DNA from 3 places in the Lacticaseibacillus rhamnosus genome. Region 2 is predicted to be linked to each of the others. Evidence: predicted binding sites of a transcription regulator. Region 2 holds the regulator's gene; each other region holds the start of a gene.
What was found. Region 2 encodes HrcA, which represses chaperone genes, less so after heat shock. Its sites were predicted from a motif close to TTAGCACTCNNNNNNNNNGAGTGCTAA; they were not measured.
Positions count from the first base shown of each region.

Region 1: the regulator HrcA is predicted to act here: its motif matches at 4,654-4,680, upstream of groES (co-chaperone GroES).
Region 3: the regulator HrcA is predicted to act here: its motif matches at 3,423-3,449, upstream of EL173_RS09285 (ATP-dependent Clp protease ATP-binding subunit).

Region 1 covers NZ_LR134331.1:2,279,335-2,285,434, forward strand. Annotated here, with positions in the region: gene EL173_RS11420 (APC family permease) at 1-1,814, opposite strand, end outside; gene EL173_RS11425 (DUF1827 family protein) at 2,010-2,354, opposite strand; gene groL (chaperonin GroEL) at 2,673-4,307, opposite strand; gene groES (co-chaperone GroES) at 4,343-4,624, opposite strand; gene EL173_RS11440 (CPBP family intramembrane glutamic endopeptidase) at 4,777-5,421, shown strand; gene EL173_RS11445 (LCP family protein) at 5,500-6,100, shown strand, end outside.
Region 2 covers NZ_LR134331.1:1,604,546-1,610,645, reverse strand. Annotated here, with positions in the region: gene hemW (radical SAM family heme chaperone HemW) at 1-856, shown strand, start outside; gene hrcA (heat-inducible transcriptional repressor HrcA) at 1,014-2,060, shown strand; gene grpE (nucleotide exchange factor GrpE) at 2,130-2,723, shown strand; gene dnaK (molecular chaperone DnaK) at 2,753-4,612, shown strand; gene dnaJ (molecular chaperone DnaJ) at 4,725-5,885, shown strand.
Region 3 covers NZ_LR134331.1:1,816,709-1,822,808, reverse strand. Annotated here, with positions in the region: gene EL173_RS09295 (peptide chain release factor 3) at 1-286, shown strand, start outside; gene EL173_RS09290 (DUF1827 family protein) at 453-746, opposite strand; gene EL173_RS09285 (ATP-dependent Clp protease ATP-binding subunit) at 1,093-3,321, opposite strand; gene EL173_RS09280 (hypothetical protein) at 3,541-3,732, shown strand; gene EL173_RS09275 (phosphocarrier protein HPr) at 3,877-4,143, shown strand; gene ptsP (phosphoenolpyruvate--protein phosphotransferase) at 4,143-5,867, shown strand.

The DNA.
Region 1 (6,100 bases), 670 kb from region 2:
TAACTGTACGTCGCAATAATCACATTTTCCCGGCTAGCAAAAGCAGCCCGTAAGCGGAAATTGGTTTGGTTGTGGAGAATATTCTGCCACTTTTTGCGCGGGACAAACTGTGGAATGAGCACCGTGGTCGTGAAATTACGCTTAGCTGCATTGCGAGCTACGATGTCCACAAACCGAATCGTAGGCGCTTCAATCGAGCGATATGACGAATGGATGTCTACAAACCGAACATCCGGAAAGTCTGCCCGAAACTCGCTTTGGGTTTCCTTTTCCTTGTTAGGATTCTCATCCATCGACACATGCATCGCGATGACATAATCGCCAATCGACTGGGCATAATTCAACGCTGCTCGGGTAACCCGCGTCACATTGCCGACAAGGACGATAACGGTGCTACCGTCATAGTCATGCTCTTCAACGTCGGCCGGCAACCGTAACTGCGCCGCTACTTTGTCATAGTGATCACGAATCTTGTAGAACAAGAAGATGGCAAGCGGCATGACGATGAAAAACGGCCAAATGTCAAACAAACGATAAGCAAAGAGAATGACTAAAATGGCAAAGGAAATTAAGGCTCCGGAGAAGTTGGCGACCGTCTTGCCTATCCAGCCTTTACCACGATTGCGGAACCAATGAATGATCATGCCGGTTTGCGACAGCGTAAACGGGATGAACACCCCGACAGCATACAACGGAATTAATCGCTCCGTGGACCCTTGGAAAATCGTGATCAACGCCGCTGACCCCAGCGCCAGTGTCAGGATCCCATTGGAATAACCCAATCGATCCCCACGATCCAGGTACATATGCGGCATGAACTTATCTTTGGCTAAATTAAAGGCCAGCACTGGAAATGCAGAAAAACCCGTATTCGCAGCGACCGCCAAAATCAGCGCCGTCGCAAACTGAACGACATAGTACATGATTCCAGTACCGCCAAATGTTTCTTTGGCCACCTGCGACAATACCGTCACTTTCGCCATTGGCACCAAACCATACCAGTAGTTTAAAAATGTGATGCCGGCAAAGAAGAAGCCCAAAATAGCCGCCATAATGGCCAATGTTTTCGCCGCATTTTTTTCTTTTGGCAACTTAAAAAATGGCACCGCATTGCTGATCGCTTCAACCCCGGTCAGTGAACTGGAACCACTGGAAAAGGCGCGGAAGATTAACGCCATGGAAACGCCGGGAATTGCGGCACCGACCATCGATGTTGCCTTATAAGGAATGGCCCCGGTCACAACTTGGTACAACCCCCAGATAATCATCGCGGTCATAACCAAAACGAAGAGGTACACCGGAATCATCAGGAAATTAGCGGATTCACTCATTCCGCGAAGATTCATGCCCATTAAAATAAAGATAATGACAAGCGAGATGGCAACTTGATGACCATAAAGCGCTGGGATCGCACTGGTAATCGCCTCAGCCCCCGCCGAAACGGAAACCGAAACCGTCAGCATGTAATCAATCAGAAGTGAAGCGCCCGCCGTCAAACCGGCATTCTTGCCCAGATTTTCGCTCGCAACGACATAAGCTCCGCCGCCACTTGGATAAGCATGGATAATTTGCCGGTAAGAAAGTGTCAGCGAGATCAGGAGAATCAACACAAACGCCGCAATTGGCAATGAATACCAGATTGCTGCAGCTGACAAGGTTGTCAAAACCAAGACAATCTGCTCAGTACCATATGCCACACTTGACAAAGCATCTGACGACAGCATCGCCAACGCTTTGAAGATGTTTAGCTGTTGTCCGCCTTCTTCGGAAGATTTCAATGGCCGTCCAATAAACAGCCGCTTCAAATGCATCATTTTAAACTCCTATTAACCTTAATTGAAATTTTAAAAAGTAAACATGCACCAGTCTACGCTAAAAATTGCCCAGCGCCTACCCTCTTTCATCTTAACCTATATTGATTGGCAACAACACCGCCATTTTACGAACTCGCGCAAACCAAAAGAAAAGCGATCACTCTTTCGTCTGACCGAAAAAGTAACCGCTGGCAATTAAGCCTTCTCGACTATCACAACATCATGAACCTTTAGCTTGCGATGGACTTCATGTTCAATCTCGCTTTTGGCAGCATGATCGATTTTCAATTCATCTTTTGGCGTATCCGGCAATAACTTTTCCAAGACAAAATCAATCTCGGTATCTTTGATTGTCCGTTTATCATGCGTCAGCACAATGTCAATCTGGTCAAAGCCTTCGACATAATAAACATGTACTGAACCAAGTGTGTAAAGCTCAAAGTATTTAACCGGCTTGCGACTATAGAGATAACGCATGGTATTCGGTAGCATTTTATGCAGGCTGGCGTTAAGTCGAATCGGATTTTGAACTAGTTTCATATCAACCGCTCCCTTTGCTAATGTGAGCGCGAGAAATTCATTAAACGGACCCCACGCATTGCTTGACTGTCGCTATCCTGGCAACTTTAAAATGATAACCAAGATGACTTATTTATTTTATTTTACCAAGGAAAGCCGGTCAATGCCTATTATTGCGCTTAATGCCGCTCAGTTGCCATCTTTATTTGTTAATCATGGTCATCTTGTTTCACGCCTCAATGATCGTCAGAATTAACCGAATCTGTTCCTTATGTACAACAAAACACCAGCCCGGTTGGGGACTGGTGTTTTGTTGCAGCCTTAAACGCCGAGGCGAAATTACATCATACCGCCCATGCCAGCTGCTGGGTTTGCGCCGGCAGCGGCAGCGTTGTTATCTTTTGGTTCAGGCTTGTCAGCCACAACTGCTTCTGTTGTCAGCAACAGTGCTGCAACTGAGGCAGCGTTTTGCAATGCAGAGCGGGTAACCTTGGTTGGGTCGATAATACCTGACTTAGCCATGTCTTCCCATTCGCCGGTTGCAGCGTTATAGCCGATGCCTTGCTTTTCTTTCTTCAGCTTTTCAACAATGACAGAGCCTTCCTTGCCGGCGTTTTCGGCAATCTGGCGAACTGGTTCTTCCAGTGCACGTTGAACAATGTTGATCCCGGTCTGAACATCGCCGTCTTCTTTCAAAGCAGCAACAGCAGGCAATACGTCTACCAAGGCAGTACCACCACCAGCAACATAGCCTTCTTCAACCGCAGCACGGGTCGCGTTCAAAGCGTCTTCGATCCGATACTTACGTTCTTTCAGTTCGGTTTCCGTTGCGGCACCAACCTTGACAACAGCAACCCCGCCAGCTAACTTAGCCAAGCGTTCTTGCAGTTTTTCACGGTCGAAGTCGCTGGTCGTATCAGCAATCTGCTTCTTGATGATGTTAACCCGTTCAGCAATAGCATCCTTGGAACCAGCGCCATCAACAATGGTGGTGTCGTCCTTGGTAACCGTAACCTTGCCTGCACGGCCTAATTGTTCAATCTTGGTATCCTTCAAATCCAAGCCAAGATCGGAGCTGATGACAGTACCACCTGTCAAGGTCGCAATATCTTCAAGTTGAGCCTTGCGCCGATCGCCAAAGCCAGGTGCTTTAACGGCAACAACATTGAAGGTGCCTCGAATCTTGTTCAGAACCAAGGTCGGCAGTGCTTCACCGGCAACATCGTCAGCAATGATCAACAGTGCCTTGCCTTGTTGCACGATTTCTTGCAAGAGTGGCAGAATATCTTGAATATTGGAGATCTTCTTGTCGGTAATCAGGATATATGGATCATCCAGATCAGCTTCCATCTTGTCGTTGTCGGTAACCATGTACTGGCTCAGATAGCCGCGATCAAACTGCATCCCTTCAACAACAGAGAGTTCAGTATCAATCCCTTTGCTTTCTTCAATGGTAATCACACCATCATGGCCAACTTTTTCCATCGCGTCAGCAATCAGGTTGCCGACTTCTTCATTAGAAGAGGAAACGGAAGCAACTTGGGCAATTTCCTTCTTGCCGTTAACCTTGTGGCTGATCTTGTGCAATTCGTCAACTGCAGCCTTGGTTGCCTTTTCGATCCCGGTCCGAATGCCGACTGGGTTAGCACCGGCAGTGACGTTCTTCATGCCTTCACGAATAATGCTTTGTGCCAAAACCGTTGCGGTGGTCGTACCATCACCGGCAATATCATTAGTCTTGGAAGCAACTTCTGCGACTAACTTAGCACCCATATTTTCATAGTGATCTTCCAAGTCAATTGACTTTGCGATCGTGACACCATCATTGGTGATTTCCGGTGCACCATAGCTCTTGTCCAAAACAACATTGCGGCCTTTTGGTCCTAACGTTGTCTTAACTGTGTTTGCTAACTGATCCACGCCACGCAGCATTGCGGCACGTGCATCCTCAGAGAATTTAATTTCTTTTGCCATTGTTTTTATTCACCTCAAAATTGATCGATTATTTTTTACGCAATTGCCATAATGTCTTTTTCGTGCAGTACGAGGTAGTCTTGACCTTCATACTTCACTTCAGAGCCGGCGTATTTGTCGTATAATACAGTATCGCCAACTTTAACGGCCATTGGCAGACGCTTGCCTTCCGGTGTCAAAGCGCCTTCACCTACAGCAACAACTTTGCCGGTTTGCGGTTTCTGTTTTGCATTGTTGGCTAAAACGATGCCGCCAACGGTTTGTTCCTCTTCTTCAACGACCTCGACAATCACGCGATCTCCTAATGGTTTTAACAAGGCAATCCCTCCACATTACATTTTTTGATTTAGCACTCGTTGCGTCTAAGTGCTAACTACAAAAGTAACTATAACGAGTTTTGCGGGTGAATGCAACCCCCAAACTCCGGAATGTTATACTAATTTCAGACATTTTTTAAAAGGAGTCGTTTATGTCACTTCAAAAACATGCTTTTTCTATTATTGGCGCCTACTTGGTTGCCTTCATCGCTAACCTCCTTATTTTTCAGATATTGCCGGTTGGGCGCCTTAGCCTTGGTATTGTTACCTTAATCAGTATGGTCGCACTCATTATCGCGATTTTGAGCGAGCGTAACTTAGTGATTGCCAACGCGATTGAAGCACCTGGCGTTCTTGCCCCGCAGCAACGCGTCTTCTGGGGCGTAATGGGCATTGCCGGTGTTTTGGCAGCGCAACTGGTTGGTTCGTGGCTTGAAACCATTTTATTCAAAATGCCGCAAACCAGCAGCCAAATTCATCAACAGCTTTCCAGTATGACGACTAATCCTTGGTACTTTTTGACCATTGGCTTAGCATTGCCGATCTTGGAAGAGTTGGCTTTTCGTAAAGTTCTGTTCGGTAATCTCGTCAATGTCACCGGTATCTTTGGCGGCGCGCTCATCGCCAGCCTCCTATTTGCCGTGACCCAACCCGGTGGCCACTGGCTTAGTGCAACTCTGGTCGGGTTGGTACTTGCTTACGATTATCGCCACACCGGCGCCATCAGCACACCGATCATCGCCCATGTCGGTGCCTTATGGATGGTTTGGCTTTATTACATTGCCCATGCCCTATAAACGTAACCGAATATTAATCGCACCCATCACCACAATCTCCTATAATGGAAAATAATGCTTTTACGAAGGAGTTAAATTATGGAGACCCGCTCAAATCACCGTCAGCGTCAAAAACCCCGCCGATTTCACTGGGGAAGACTCATCGGTTTAATCCTTGTCGTCGGCCTGTTTACAGTCGGAGCTTATGCGTTGCGCTTATACAGTCAGGCAAAATATGCGATTGACAATACATACCATGCCACCAAACACGTCAGCACGGATATTGCCCAAAAGAAACCATTTGCTGTTTTGCTACTGGGGGTTGACACGGGGGCAGACGGACGGATTGAAAAAGGCAACTCGGATACGATGATTGTTGCCGTCATTAATCCCAAGACTAAAAAAACCACCATGGTCAGCATTCCGCGGGATACCGCTGCTGAACTGATTGGTACCAAAGAATTCAATATGCAAAAAATCAATGCCGCTTATAACGTCGGCGGTTCGGACATGGCCATCAATACTGTCTCCAAGCTGGTCAATGTCCCGATTTCTTACTACTTAACCATTAACATGGGCGCACTTGAAAAGGTAGTCAATGCAGTCGGCGGGATTGACGTTAACGTCCCATTTTCATTCCAAGACCCGTATACCGGCAACCAGAAATTCACTAAAGGCAACATGCACCTAAACGGCAATA
Region 2 (6,100 bases):
CTTACTGACCACCGACAAGTTACAGGTCTTACACGACTTTGGGGTTAACCGGTTGTCGATTGGCGTGCAATCGTTTAATGATGACGTCTTGAAGCGCATTGGTCGGATTCACCGAGCAAAAGATGTTTATACAGCGATCGGCAATGCTAGAAAAGTCGGGTTTGACAACTTATCGATTGATTTGATTTTTCGCCTGCCTGATCAAAGCCGCGATGACTTTTTGAACAGCCTTCAAAAAGCTTTGGCATTGGACTTGCCACATTACTCGACCTATTCATTGATCCTGGAGCGCAAGACGATTTTTTATAATCTCATGCGTCAAGGAAAGCTGCGGTTGCCGACGCAAGACGTTGAAGCTGATATGTACCAAGATGCCATCGACTTAATGGAAGCTCACGGACGGCATCAATATGAGATTAGTAATTTTGCCAAAACAGGGTATCAATGTCGGCACAATCTACTTTATTGGCAAAATGATAAATATTTTGGCTTCGGGGCAGGCGCATTTGGCTATCTCGGTCGTGACCGGTATCATAATTATGGGCCGATCAAACAGTATCTGGCACCGTTGCATGCCGACCATTTACCGGTTCTGGCCCATCATTTAGTACCGGTTTCTGAGCAAATTGAGGAAGAAATGTTTCTTGGCTTACGCACCATGGCAGGCGTCAATGAAGATCGTTTTTATCGCCGCTATCATATGACGGTCGATGCGGTTTACGGCGAGACGGTTCCGGAGCTGGAAAGCCAAGGGTTAATCGAGCGCCAAAATGGCTATATCCGACTGACGAATCGCGGCAAATTTTTGGGAAATGAGGTTTTCCAACAATTCCTACTTGATGAGCCACTGGTCTAATGATGAATCATGCTTCGGATATGACAAAAGATCTAACCGCAGTTGGCTGTTGATGGAACATTTTAGCAATCCTACCTTGACTTTGCTAACGGCGCTTGGTATATTATTTAGTGTATTAGCACTCATGTGAAACGAGTGCTAAAGGTGAGGTGAGAAAATGTTGACGAAACGGCAATTGCTCGTCTTAAAAGAAATCATCCGCCTGTTTACTGAAAGTGGGCAGCCGGTCGGTTCCAAGACGTTAATGCAGGAACTGCCGGTTCATGTCAGTTCCGCCACGATCCGCAATGATATGGCATCGCTGGAAGACGCCGGTTTGATCACCAAGACCCATAGCAGTTCCGGTCGAGTACCCTCGACTCAAGGCTATCGCTACTATCTTGATCATCTGGTCGAGCCAGTGCGTGTTTCCCACCGTGAACTAGCCACGATCAAGCAAGCATTCGGTCAACGCTACAATAAGATGGATGAAATTGTGGCGCAAAGTGCGCAGATTTTATCCAATCTGACCAGTTACACGGCGATCAGCTTAGGGCCAGAAGTGAATAACATTAAATTGACCGGATTTCGACTTGTACCGTTGGGCAATCACCAAGTTATGGCGATTTTAGTGACGAACAACGGCAATGTTGAAAATCAGGTTTTCACCGTTCCTGAAAGCATCTCATCTGACGAGCTGGAAAAGGCGATTCGCATTGTCAATGATCAGCTGGTCGGTTTGCCGCTTATTCAAGTTGCTCAGCGGCTAAAGACTGATGTTCCGTCGATGCTGATGCAGTATCTGACCAGTCCTGAAGGCTTCCTGGATATCTTCGGTAATGTCTTAAAGTCCGCCGCTTCAGAGCGTTTCTATGTGGGTGGGCGCTTAAATTTAATGGACTATCTCGGCGACTCGGATATTCACGAGTTGAAAAAGATTATGTCCTTGATTGATGCTGATCACGGTGATCTTACCGAACTGCTTGGCGGACCGGTTCGCCAAACACCGGTCACGGTTCGTCTAGGTCCGGAGTTAAAGCCAATTGATCTGGCCAATCTCAGCTTGATTACCGCCAGTTATGATGTCGGTGACCACGGCACGGGAATGATTGCCTTATTAGGGCCAACCCAGATGCCGTATTCCAAGATGATCGGACTGTTGGATGTTTTCCGAGAGGAGCTGGCTAAACGGTTGACGGACTATTACGCCAACTTTGATCAATGATAGATGATAACAAGCATCTGTTAACGTTAACCAATTGCGCGAATAGATGTGGTTAAAAGGGAGGATACCATGGCAGAACAAAAAGCAAAGCAAACTGCTGCAGATACCGCCAAAGACGCCAAGCACGCTGCTGACACGCCTGAGACTTCGCTAAAAGAAGAAATTCTGCAGGAAAGCATTGCTGATCTTAATGAGCAATTGAAAACCAGCAAGCATGATGGTGAACAACTGAAGCAAGAGCGTGATGCATTCGAAGACAAGTATTTGCGCGCGGCTGCAGAGATTCAAAACATGAATGCGCGGTTTGAAAAAGAGCAGCAAAAAATGTTGAAGTACGACGGCCAGAAGTTAGCCAAGGCGATTTTGCCGGTAGTTGACAATTTAGAGCGTGCGCTTGCAACCGAAGCCAAAGATGACAGTGCGGCCTCACTCAAAAAAGGTGTGCAGATGGTTTACGATCATCTGGAACGCGCCTTGAAGGAAAATGGCATCACTGCGATTGATGGTGCTGGCGACAAGTTCGATCCGAATACCCAACAGGCAGTACAAACCGTGGCGGCGGATGACCAACATCCCGCTGACACGGTCGCGCAGGTACTACAAAAAGGGTATTATCTCAAGGATCGGGTTCTGCGCCCTGCTATGGTCGTTGTCGCTAAATAATTAATCTGAAATAAAGAAGGTATAAAAATATGAGTAAAGTTATTGGTATTGACTTAGGAACCACCAACTCTGCAGTTGCGGTTTTGGAAGGCAATCAGCCAAAAATCATCACCAACCCGGAAGGCAATCGCACCACGCCATCTGTTGTCGCATTTAAAGATGGTGAAATCCAAGTCGGTGAAGTGGCAAAACGCCAGGCAATCACTAACCCGGATACCATCGTGTCAATTAAGCGTCACATGGGCGAAGCTAACTATAAGGTTAAGGTTGGCGATAAAGAATACACCCCGCAAGAAATTTCAGCGATGATTCTACAGTACATCAAGAAATTTTCTGAAGACTATCTGGGCGAACCGGTTAAAGATGCGGTTATCACAGTTCCGGCTTACTTTAACGACAGTCAGCGTCAGGCAACCAAGGATGCCGGTAAGATCGCTGGTTTGAATGTTCAACGGATTATCAACGAACCAACCGCGTCAGCCTTGGCTTATGGTCTGGATAAAGGTGACAAAGACGAAAAGATTTTGGTTTACGACCTTGGCGGCGGGACATTTGATGTTTCCATCCTGCAGTTAGGTGATGGGGTCTTCGAAGTGCTGTCAACCAATGGCGATACTCATTTAGGCGGGGATGATTTTGATAACAAGATCATCGACTGGCTTGTTTCCGAATTCAAAAAGGATAACAACATTGACCTGTCTAAAGACAAAATGGCAATGCAACGCCTGAAGGATGCAGCCGAAAAAGCCAAGAAGGATCTTTCCGGTGTGACCCAGACGCAAATCAGCTTGCCATTTATTTCTGCCGGCCCCAACGGCCCATTGCACTTGGAACGCACTTTAACCCGTGCACAATTTGACGAAATGACCGCCGACTTGGTTGCTAAGACCAAGGTGCCAGTTGAAAATGCGCTGAAAGATGCTAAATTGACGAATGCAGATATTGACAAAGTAATCTTAAATGGTGGTTCAACACGGATCCCTGCTGTTCAACAAGCAGTTAAGGAATGGACTGGCAAAGATCCGGACCACAGCATCAACCCAGACGAAGCGGTTGCGCTAGGTGCTGCCGTTCAGGGTGGTGTCATTTCCGGTGACGTGAAGGATGTTGTTTTGCTGGATGTTACGCCGCTATCATTAGGGATTGAAACCATGGGCGGTGTCTTCACCAAGCTGATCGACCGCAACACCACCATTCCAACCTCTAAGAGTCAGGTATTCTCAACTGCTGCGGACAATCAACCAGCTGTCGATATTCACGTACTTCAAGGTGAACGTCCAATGGCGGCAGATGACAAGACGCTTGGTCGCTTTGAACTAACCGACATTCCGCCAGCACCACGTGGCGTTCCGCAAATCGAAGTCAAGTTTGACATTGATAAGAACGGGATCGTTCAGGTATCGGCAAAGGACCTTGGCACTGGCAAGTCACAAAACATCACGATCAAGAGTTCCAGCGGCTTGTCTGACGAAGAAATCGAGCGCATGAAGAAGGAAGCTGAAGAAAATGCTGAAGCCGACGAGAAGCGCAAAGAAGAAGTCGATTTGAAGAACGATGTCGACCAATTACTCTTCCAGACAGATAAGACCCTGAAGGATGTTGACGGCAAGGTTCCGGAAGAGGATGTCAAGAAAGTCAAGGATGCGCAAGAAGCACTGAAGAAGGCGCAACAGGAAAACAATCTTGATGACATGAAGCAAAAGCGGGACGACTTGAACAAGCTGGTTCAGGATATGACCGTTAAGTTGTATGAAAATGCCCAAAAGAATCAACAAGCCCAGGGTGGCGCAACGAGTGGCGCAGCCCAAGGTACGGCTGATGACAAGAAGTCGGATGATGACACCATTAATGGTGACTACAAGGATGTTTCCGACGACGATAAGAAATAAGGCATCAGTTCATTAGCAAAAAGCCGAAGCCGCGGCGCGGTTTTGGCTTTTTGTTTGAATTATGCTATGCTAAGTTGGCATTTTCAGTCACGATCTGAATCGAGGAGGAACTATGGCGGATCAGAAAGATTATTATGAGACGCTCGGTGTGAGCAGGGATGCCGATGATGATACAATTCGTAAAGCGTTTCGCAAGCTTTCAAAAAAATATCATCCCGATCTTAATCACGCACCCGGTGCCGAGCAAAAGTTTAAGGAAGTCAATGAAGCCTATCAGGTCCTGTCTGATCCCCAAAAGCGTGCCGCATATGACCAATATGGGTCTGCTGATGGTCCGCAGGGATTCGGCAATGGTGGTCAAGCCGGCGGGTTTAGTGACTTCGGTGGCGGTCAAGGCGGTTTCGGCGGCTTTGACGACATTTTCAGTCAATTCTTTGGCGGCGCTGGCGGTGGTGCACAGGCGAATCCTTCTGCACCGCGGCAAGGAGCCGATTTACAGTATCGGATGGATTTGACTTTTGAAGAAGCGATTTTTGGAAAAGATACCAAGATTTCCTATGATCGTGAAGCTGTTTGTCATACTTGTCATGGTAGTGGTGCCAAACCGGGAACCAGTCCGGTAACCTGCCACAAGTGTCATGGTAGCGGTTATATTCAGGTACAACGCAATACGGCATTTGGCGCAATGATGACCCGCCAAGTTTGTGATGTCTGCGGTGGAACCGGTAAAGAAATTAAAGAAAAGTGCCCAACCTGCCATGGTACTGGTCACGAACAGGAACGGCATACGATTGATGTCAAAGTTCCGGCCGGCGTTGAAGACGGTCAGCAAATGCGCTTGCAACAAGCTGGCGAAGCAGGCACCAATGGCGGACCATACGGGGACTTGTACATCGTTTTCCGGGTCGCGCCAAGCAAGAAGTATCAACGTGATGGCGCCGAGATCTACCTGACGATTCCGTTAAGTTTTGCTCAGGCAGCTTTGGGTGATGAAATCAAAGTTGACACGGTTCACGGACCGGTTGAGTTAAAAATTCCAGCCGGCACGCAAAGTCAAACCAAATTCCGACTCCGCGGCAAGGGTGCTCCACGTCTGCGCGGTAACGGTACCGGTGATGAAATTGTGACCGTTGAGATTCAAACGCCAAAGCACTTAAACGAAAAGCAAAAAGCTGCTTTGATGCAATTTGCAGCAGCTAGCGGTGAAGATGTCACGCCACACAACGGGACGCTGTTTGACCGTGTTAAAGAAGCGTTTAAGGGCGGCAAGTAGGTTAGACGCTTAGTCACTACCAATTGCACAAAACTTGATCCAAATATCGAAAAATCGGTCTTAGAAGTTAAGGCCGATTTTTTTAATGTGGTGAGAACTTTTGACGTATCAGGGTTTAAGTGAACCTTATAACGATGCCAACTTAAACGGCTAGGCTTGCAAGTGCATGAGGCCTTAACCGCTTGATTCGTTAAATACCAGCTTCTACCCGTGTC
Region 3 (6,100 bases), 210 kb from region 2:
TTATCACACCAATGAATACATTTTGGGGGCTGTCGGCCAGTTGCAATTTGAAGTTTTCCAATTTCGGATGCTGCATGAATATCATTCTGAAGTGGTCATGACGCCAATTGGCTCCCGCATTGCTCGCTGGATTGACCCTGAGCAAATGGACGAAAAGATGAGTAGTTCCCGTAACCTGCTTGTTGAAGACGTTCACGGCGATCCGCTATTCTTATTTGAAAATCAATATGCAGAGCGCTGGTTTGCTGACAAGTATCCGGATGTCAAGTTAACGGCGAAACTATAATCAAAAGCAGGCATCAAAAAAGCGGCCATTTACGGTCGCTTTTTTGATGCCTGTGCTTCCGGACTGACCGGCCAACAGGACTTGGAGTACTAGTAAGTGAAAATCTTATCGGTATGAGGATCAACAGCCGACCTCACCTAAAAAGTTATCTGATAATGACAGCGGCTTATTCTGCCTGGCGCTCAAGCTTGGGAACCGTGACCTCTGCTAGGTGGTGTCCCATAATTGGCGTTACATCACCGATTGATTTCTTTAGCAAGCGATCTAACGTGAAGGCAATTTCTTCACGCTGGATGTTGCGGCGTTCATTGGTGAATAATAGCTCAATATGCGAAGGGGCCTCTGTATAAACAACTGTGGTTTGACCGAGTGAAAAGACTTTGACGAGTCGGGCATCGGTACCGCTCAGCTGCTGGTTTACCAAATTTCTGAAGCTGTTGGTTACGTTAATTAATCGCATGGTCATGCCCTCCATTTCTCTCCCTACTGGTTTTATTATAAAACAGTTTAAGAAAAAATAATATTATTGACATCGTGATGACTGGACGGAATGGATACAACTACGCTCGTTGAGGTCCACTAACTTTAGCTTTCTAGGCGTATATTCAGTAAGCAAAAGCGCTGATCGCTGCTGCACTGACAAGAAAAGAGCGTGAACTTTTTATTTTGATAGTTGATCCTGGAAGCTGCGGAATAAAAAAACCGGTTCAAGCAATTTATGCTTGAACCGATTTAGTGCGAGCCTCATTTACGACCACGATAACCAATTGGTCGCACTGAGAACGTTTCAATCTTCAACAATCGGATTATTTCTTGGCTGTTTTTGAAGAGGCTTCTGCCTTGGCTGGTTCGCCAACTGTGATTTCTCCGTTGCTGATCCTTGCTTCAAGTTCCTTGGCATTAGGATGGTCGAGGTAAAAGTCAGCCACACGGTCTTCAATCTGTTCCTGGATAACCCGACGCAATGGCCGTGCCCCCATGGATGGATTGTAACCCAGAGTGACAAGCTTTTCCTTGACGGGATCGGTGACATGAATCGTTAATCCCTGACTCTTGAGATTGTTGTTAGTGTCATTAATCATCAGTGACACAATCTTCAATAGGTCGTCTTTAGAAAGCGGCTTGAATTCAACAATGTCATCAAAGCGATTCAGGAATTCTGGTTTGAAGTAGTTACCCAGCTGATCCAGCACACTGTGGGTTTTACCGCTTAACGTTGCACCAAAGCCTACGTTAGCTTCCGCATCAGTTGATCCGGCGTTAGAAGTCATGATGATGATAGTATCTTTGAAGGAAACAGTTCGACCTTGTGAATCGGTTAGGCGGCCGTCATCCAGAATCTGCAGGAACATGTTCATGACATCCGGGTGGGCTTTTTCGATTTCATCAAGCAGAATCAAACTGTATGGATTGCGCCGAACTTTTTCAGTTAGCTGGCCGGCTTCTTCATAGCCGACATAGCCTGGCGGTGACCCGATGAGCTTAGAGACGCTGAACTTCTCCATGTATTCCGACATATCAAACCGAATCATGGCATCTTCAGAACCGAATAGTTCTTTCGCGAGCTGTTTTGCCAGTTCCGTTTTGCCGACACCGGTTGGTCCGACAAAGAGGAATGAGCCAATTGGTCGCCCGGTCTTATTGAAGCCGATGCGATTGCGCCGAATTGCTCGAGCAACTTTATCAACTGCTTCATTTTGACCAATGACGTGTTGCTCAAGGTCACTGGCGAGATTCTTCAGTTGCGCCTGTTCCTGAGCTTTGAGTTCACCGACTGGAATGTTTGTCTTTTCTTCAACAATTTTTTCCATGTCTTTTTCGGTAACTGTTGGGATTTCATTATCTGGCAGGTTGGATTGCTTTTTGGCCATGTCTTCTAACTTGGTGACCTGATCACGATAGAAGGCGGCTTTTTCATAGTCTTCCTGCTTGAGTGCGGCTTGCTTTTGCTTTTCGGCATCAGCAATCTTAGCTTTAATGGTCTCAGGATCCACGGTTGCAATTGTCAGGTTCTTGCGTGAACCGGCTTCGTCTAACAAGTCAATGGCTTTATCAGGGAGGAAGCGATCCTGAATGTAACGATTGCTGAGGGTTGCCGCAGCTTCAATCGCACCTTCCGTGTATTTCACATGGTGGAAGTCTTGATAGCGCGGTTGCAGACCCTTCAGAATTTTAATGGTTTCATCAACGCTAGGCTCTTCAACCATCACTGGCTGAAGGCGCCGAGCAAGGGCAGAATCTTTTTCAATCTGACGGTATTCGTTGCTGGTCGTTGCCCCGACTAGTTGTAATTCGCCACGAGCCAATGCGGGTTTCAAGACGTTGCCGGCGTCCATCCCGCCTTCAGCATTACCGGCACCCACAATTTCGTGGATTTCATCAATAAATAGGATAATATTCTTATTTTGCTTCAGTTCGTCAATCAGTTGTTGCATGCGCTGCTCGAATTGACCGCGAATGCCTGTGCCTTGAACGAGTGAAACGACATCAAGGCGAATTACATGGCGATCCTGCAACTTGGCTGGAACGTCACCATTAGCAATCTTTAAGGCCAGTCCCTCAACAACCGCGGTTTTGCCGACCCCGGCTTCACCGATTAAAACTGGATTATTCTTGGTCCGGCGATTCAGAATTTCAATCACGCGTGAAATTTCCTTATCACGACCGATGACTGGATCAATTTGACCTTTGCGTGCCTGTTCAGTGAGATCAACACCAAACTGACCTAACAAGCCTTTACCGCCGTTGCCATTGCGGCCATTGTTGCCGTTGCCGCCGCGTCCTGCCTGGGTAGGCGGAACCTGTGCGTTTGGCTGTTGCGGTTGATCCATTCCCTGATTCATCGCACGGAAAATATCATCTAAGCTTCCAAACCCAAATGGATCGGATGCGTTGGTTGGATTCATATTTCCTCCTGCTTGTTTCTTGAGTAATTGATAACAGTTCTGGCAAAGATTGATTTCTTGCCGAGTACCATTAACAACGGTTGAAAGATGAATAGTGGCTGGATTCTTATGACAGTTTTCACATAACATTTTGTCACAACCTTCCTGTCTAATTAGGTGCCACATAACGGTCAAAAAGGTTTGACCTTTCTTGACCTATGGCAATAGTATACACCCTCATTACCAGAATGCAAGCACTCTAACCGCAAGAGTGCTAAAAAGATGCAAAAATTTCAGTGATATCAGGCCTTAGCGCTTTTTCAATGCCTACTTTTATGCTACCCTTATGAAGTGAGGTGAGGCAAATAGATGACTCAGGATTATGTCGCTTTAATGGATGAGTTAAAGACTGGTCAGCGTGACAAGATCACGGTGACGCCGGAAACGTTTATGGCGTTTCGGTCGGCATGGACAAACTATCCCGATCGTGAAGAGATTGTGGGGATGGCCAAACGCGATGGTGTCATCGAGTACCATTACCGGTCGGTCGATTCCCGCTAAGTAAGTGCCAAATCTCATGTGGCGCTTGTGATAGGCTGAAAAAAATGGTAAGGTTTACATGAATTGTTTTGGGTACGAGTACGCACACAAACTATTCGGAAAAACACTAGAAAAATCTAGTTAATACGAAGGAGCAGATCAGTCATGGAAAAACGCGAATTTAACATTATTGCAGAAACCGGGATTCACGCACGTCCGGCAACCTTGTTGGTACAAGCAGCTAGCAAGTTCAACTCAGATATCAACTTGGAATATAAAGGTAAGAGCGTTAACTTGAAGTCCATCATGGGTGTTATGAGTTTGGGCGTTGGTCAAGGTGCCGATGTTACAATCTCTGCTGAAGGCGCTGACGAAGCCGATGCAATCGCTGCAATTACGGACACAATGAAAAAGGAAGGCTTGGCTGAATAATGGCTGAACATTTGAAGGGAATCGCTGCTAGTGATGGGATCGCCACAGCGAAGGCCTATTTACTGGTTCAACCTGATTTATCATTTGACAAAAAGACGGTTGATGATCCTTCAAAGGAGATCGACCGGCTAAAGCAGGCACTTGATCAAAGTAATGATGAGTTAAAGGTTATTCGAGCAAAGGCCGCTGAATCGCTTGGCGAAGAAGAGGCACAAGTTTTTGATGCCCATATGATGATTTTGGCTGATCCTGACTTTACGGGTCAGATCGAGTCCAAGATCAAAGATGAAAAAGTCAATGCTGAACAGGCATTGAAAGAAATTTCTGAATTCTTCATTCAGACTTTTGAAGGCATGACGGATAATCCATATATGCAGGAACGTGCTGCCGATGTTCGCGATGTTACCAAACGGATCATGGCACATTTGTTAGGACGTACACTGCCGAATCCGGCATTAATTGACGAAGAAGTCATTATCGTGGCTCACGATTTGACGCCTTCTGATACTGCCCAATTGAACAAGAAATATGTTAAGGCCTTTGTCACTGACATCGGCGGACGGACAGCGCACAGTGCGATTATGGCACGGTCGCTGGAAATTCCAGCCGTTGTCGGTACGGACGATGTCACTAAGAAAGCGACCAACGGGGAAACGATCTCCGTCGATGGTTTGACTGGCGAAGTTGTCATTGATCCGACTGCTGATGAAGTTGCCAAATTCAAGCAGGCTGCTGAAGCATTTGCCAAGCAAAAAGCTGAATGGGCGCAGTTGAAGACAGCCAAATCGGTTACCGCTGATGGTAAGCACTTTGATGTTGCTGCTAATATCGGGACACCAAAAGATCTTGATGGGGTCTTGGCGAATGGCGCTGAAGGTATTGGTTTGTATCGGACTGAGTTCTTATACATGGATTCTGCTGAACTACCGACTGAAGACGATCAGTTTGAGGCCTACAAGAAGGTTCTTGAAACGATGAATCCAAAGCCGGTTGTTGTTCGCACCATGGATATTGGCGGGGATAAGCACTTGCCATATCTGCCATTACCGCAAGAACAGAACCCATTCTTGGGTTATCGTGCGATCCGGATCAGTCTTGATCGTCAGGATATTTTCCGGACTCAGCTGCGTGCGTTGTTGCGTGCGTCTGCTTTTGGTAACTTACGGATTATGTTCCCGATGATTGCGACGATTGCCGAGTTCAAACAGGCTAAGCAGATCTTTACTGAAGAAAAAGAAAAGCTGGTCAAGGATGGCGTGAAGGTTTCCGACAACATCCAACTTGGCATCATGATCGAAATTCCTGCTGCAGCTGTTTTGGCTGATCAGTTCGCCAAGTATGTTGACTTCTTCTCAATCGGTACCAACGATTTGATTCAATATTCGATGGCTGCTGATCGTGGGAACGAACATGTTTCATACTTGTATCAACCATATAACCCATCCATCTTGCGACTGGTTAAGCATGTTATTGACTCAGCGCATAAGGAAGGCAAATGGGCTGGTATGTGTGGTGAAGCAGCTGGCGATCCAATCATGGTTCCATTATTGCTTGGTATGGGACTTGATGAATATTCCATGTCTGCAACTTCTGTTCTTAAGGTTCGCAGCTTGATGAAGCGGCTTTCCACCGAGGACATGGCCAAGATGGCTGACGTTGCGTTGAATGAAAATATTTCAAACGACGAAAACGCTGATCTGGTTAAGAAGACTACCGGACAATAAAATGTATTGATTTAAAGAAGCTGTCAATCCTTTCTAGGGTTGACGCTTTTTTGTTTGGAATTGAAAAATTGGTTGTGATCTCTTGACGGAAGATGGGGCACAAGTCTGGATTGTGGCGTTCTGAAACGCGTTCGCCAGCCCAGAAACCTGCACATAAGGACCCTGAGCGCAATGATCAAAGTTCGGTCCTCACGCTCAAGGCCACTTATGCTCCGGTTTCTAACCGGGCTGGC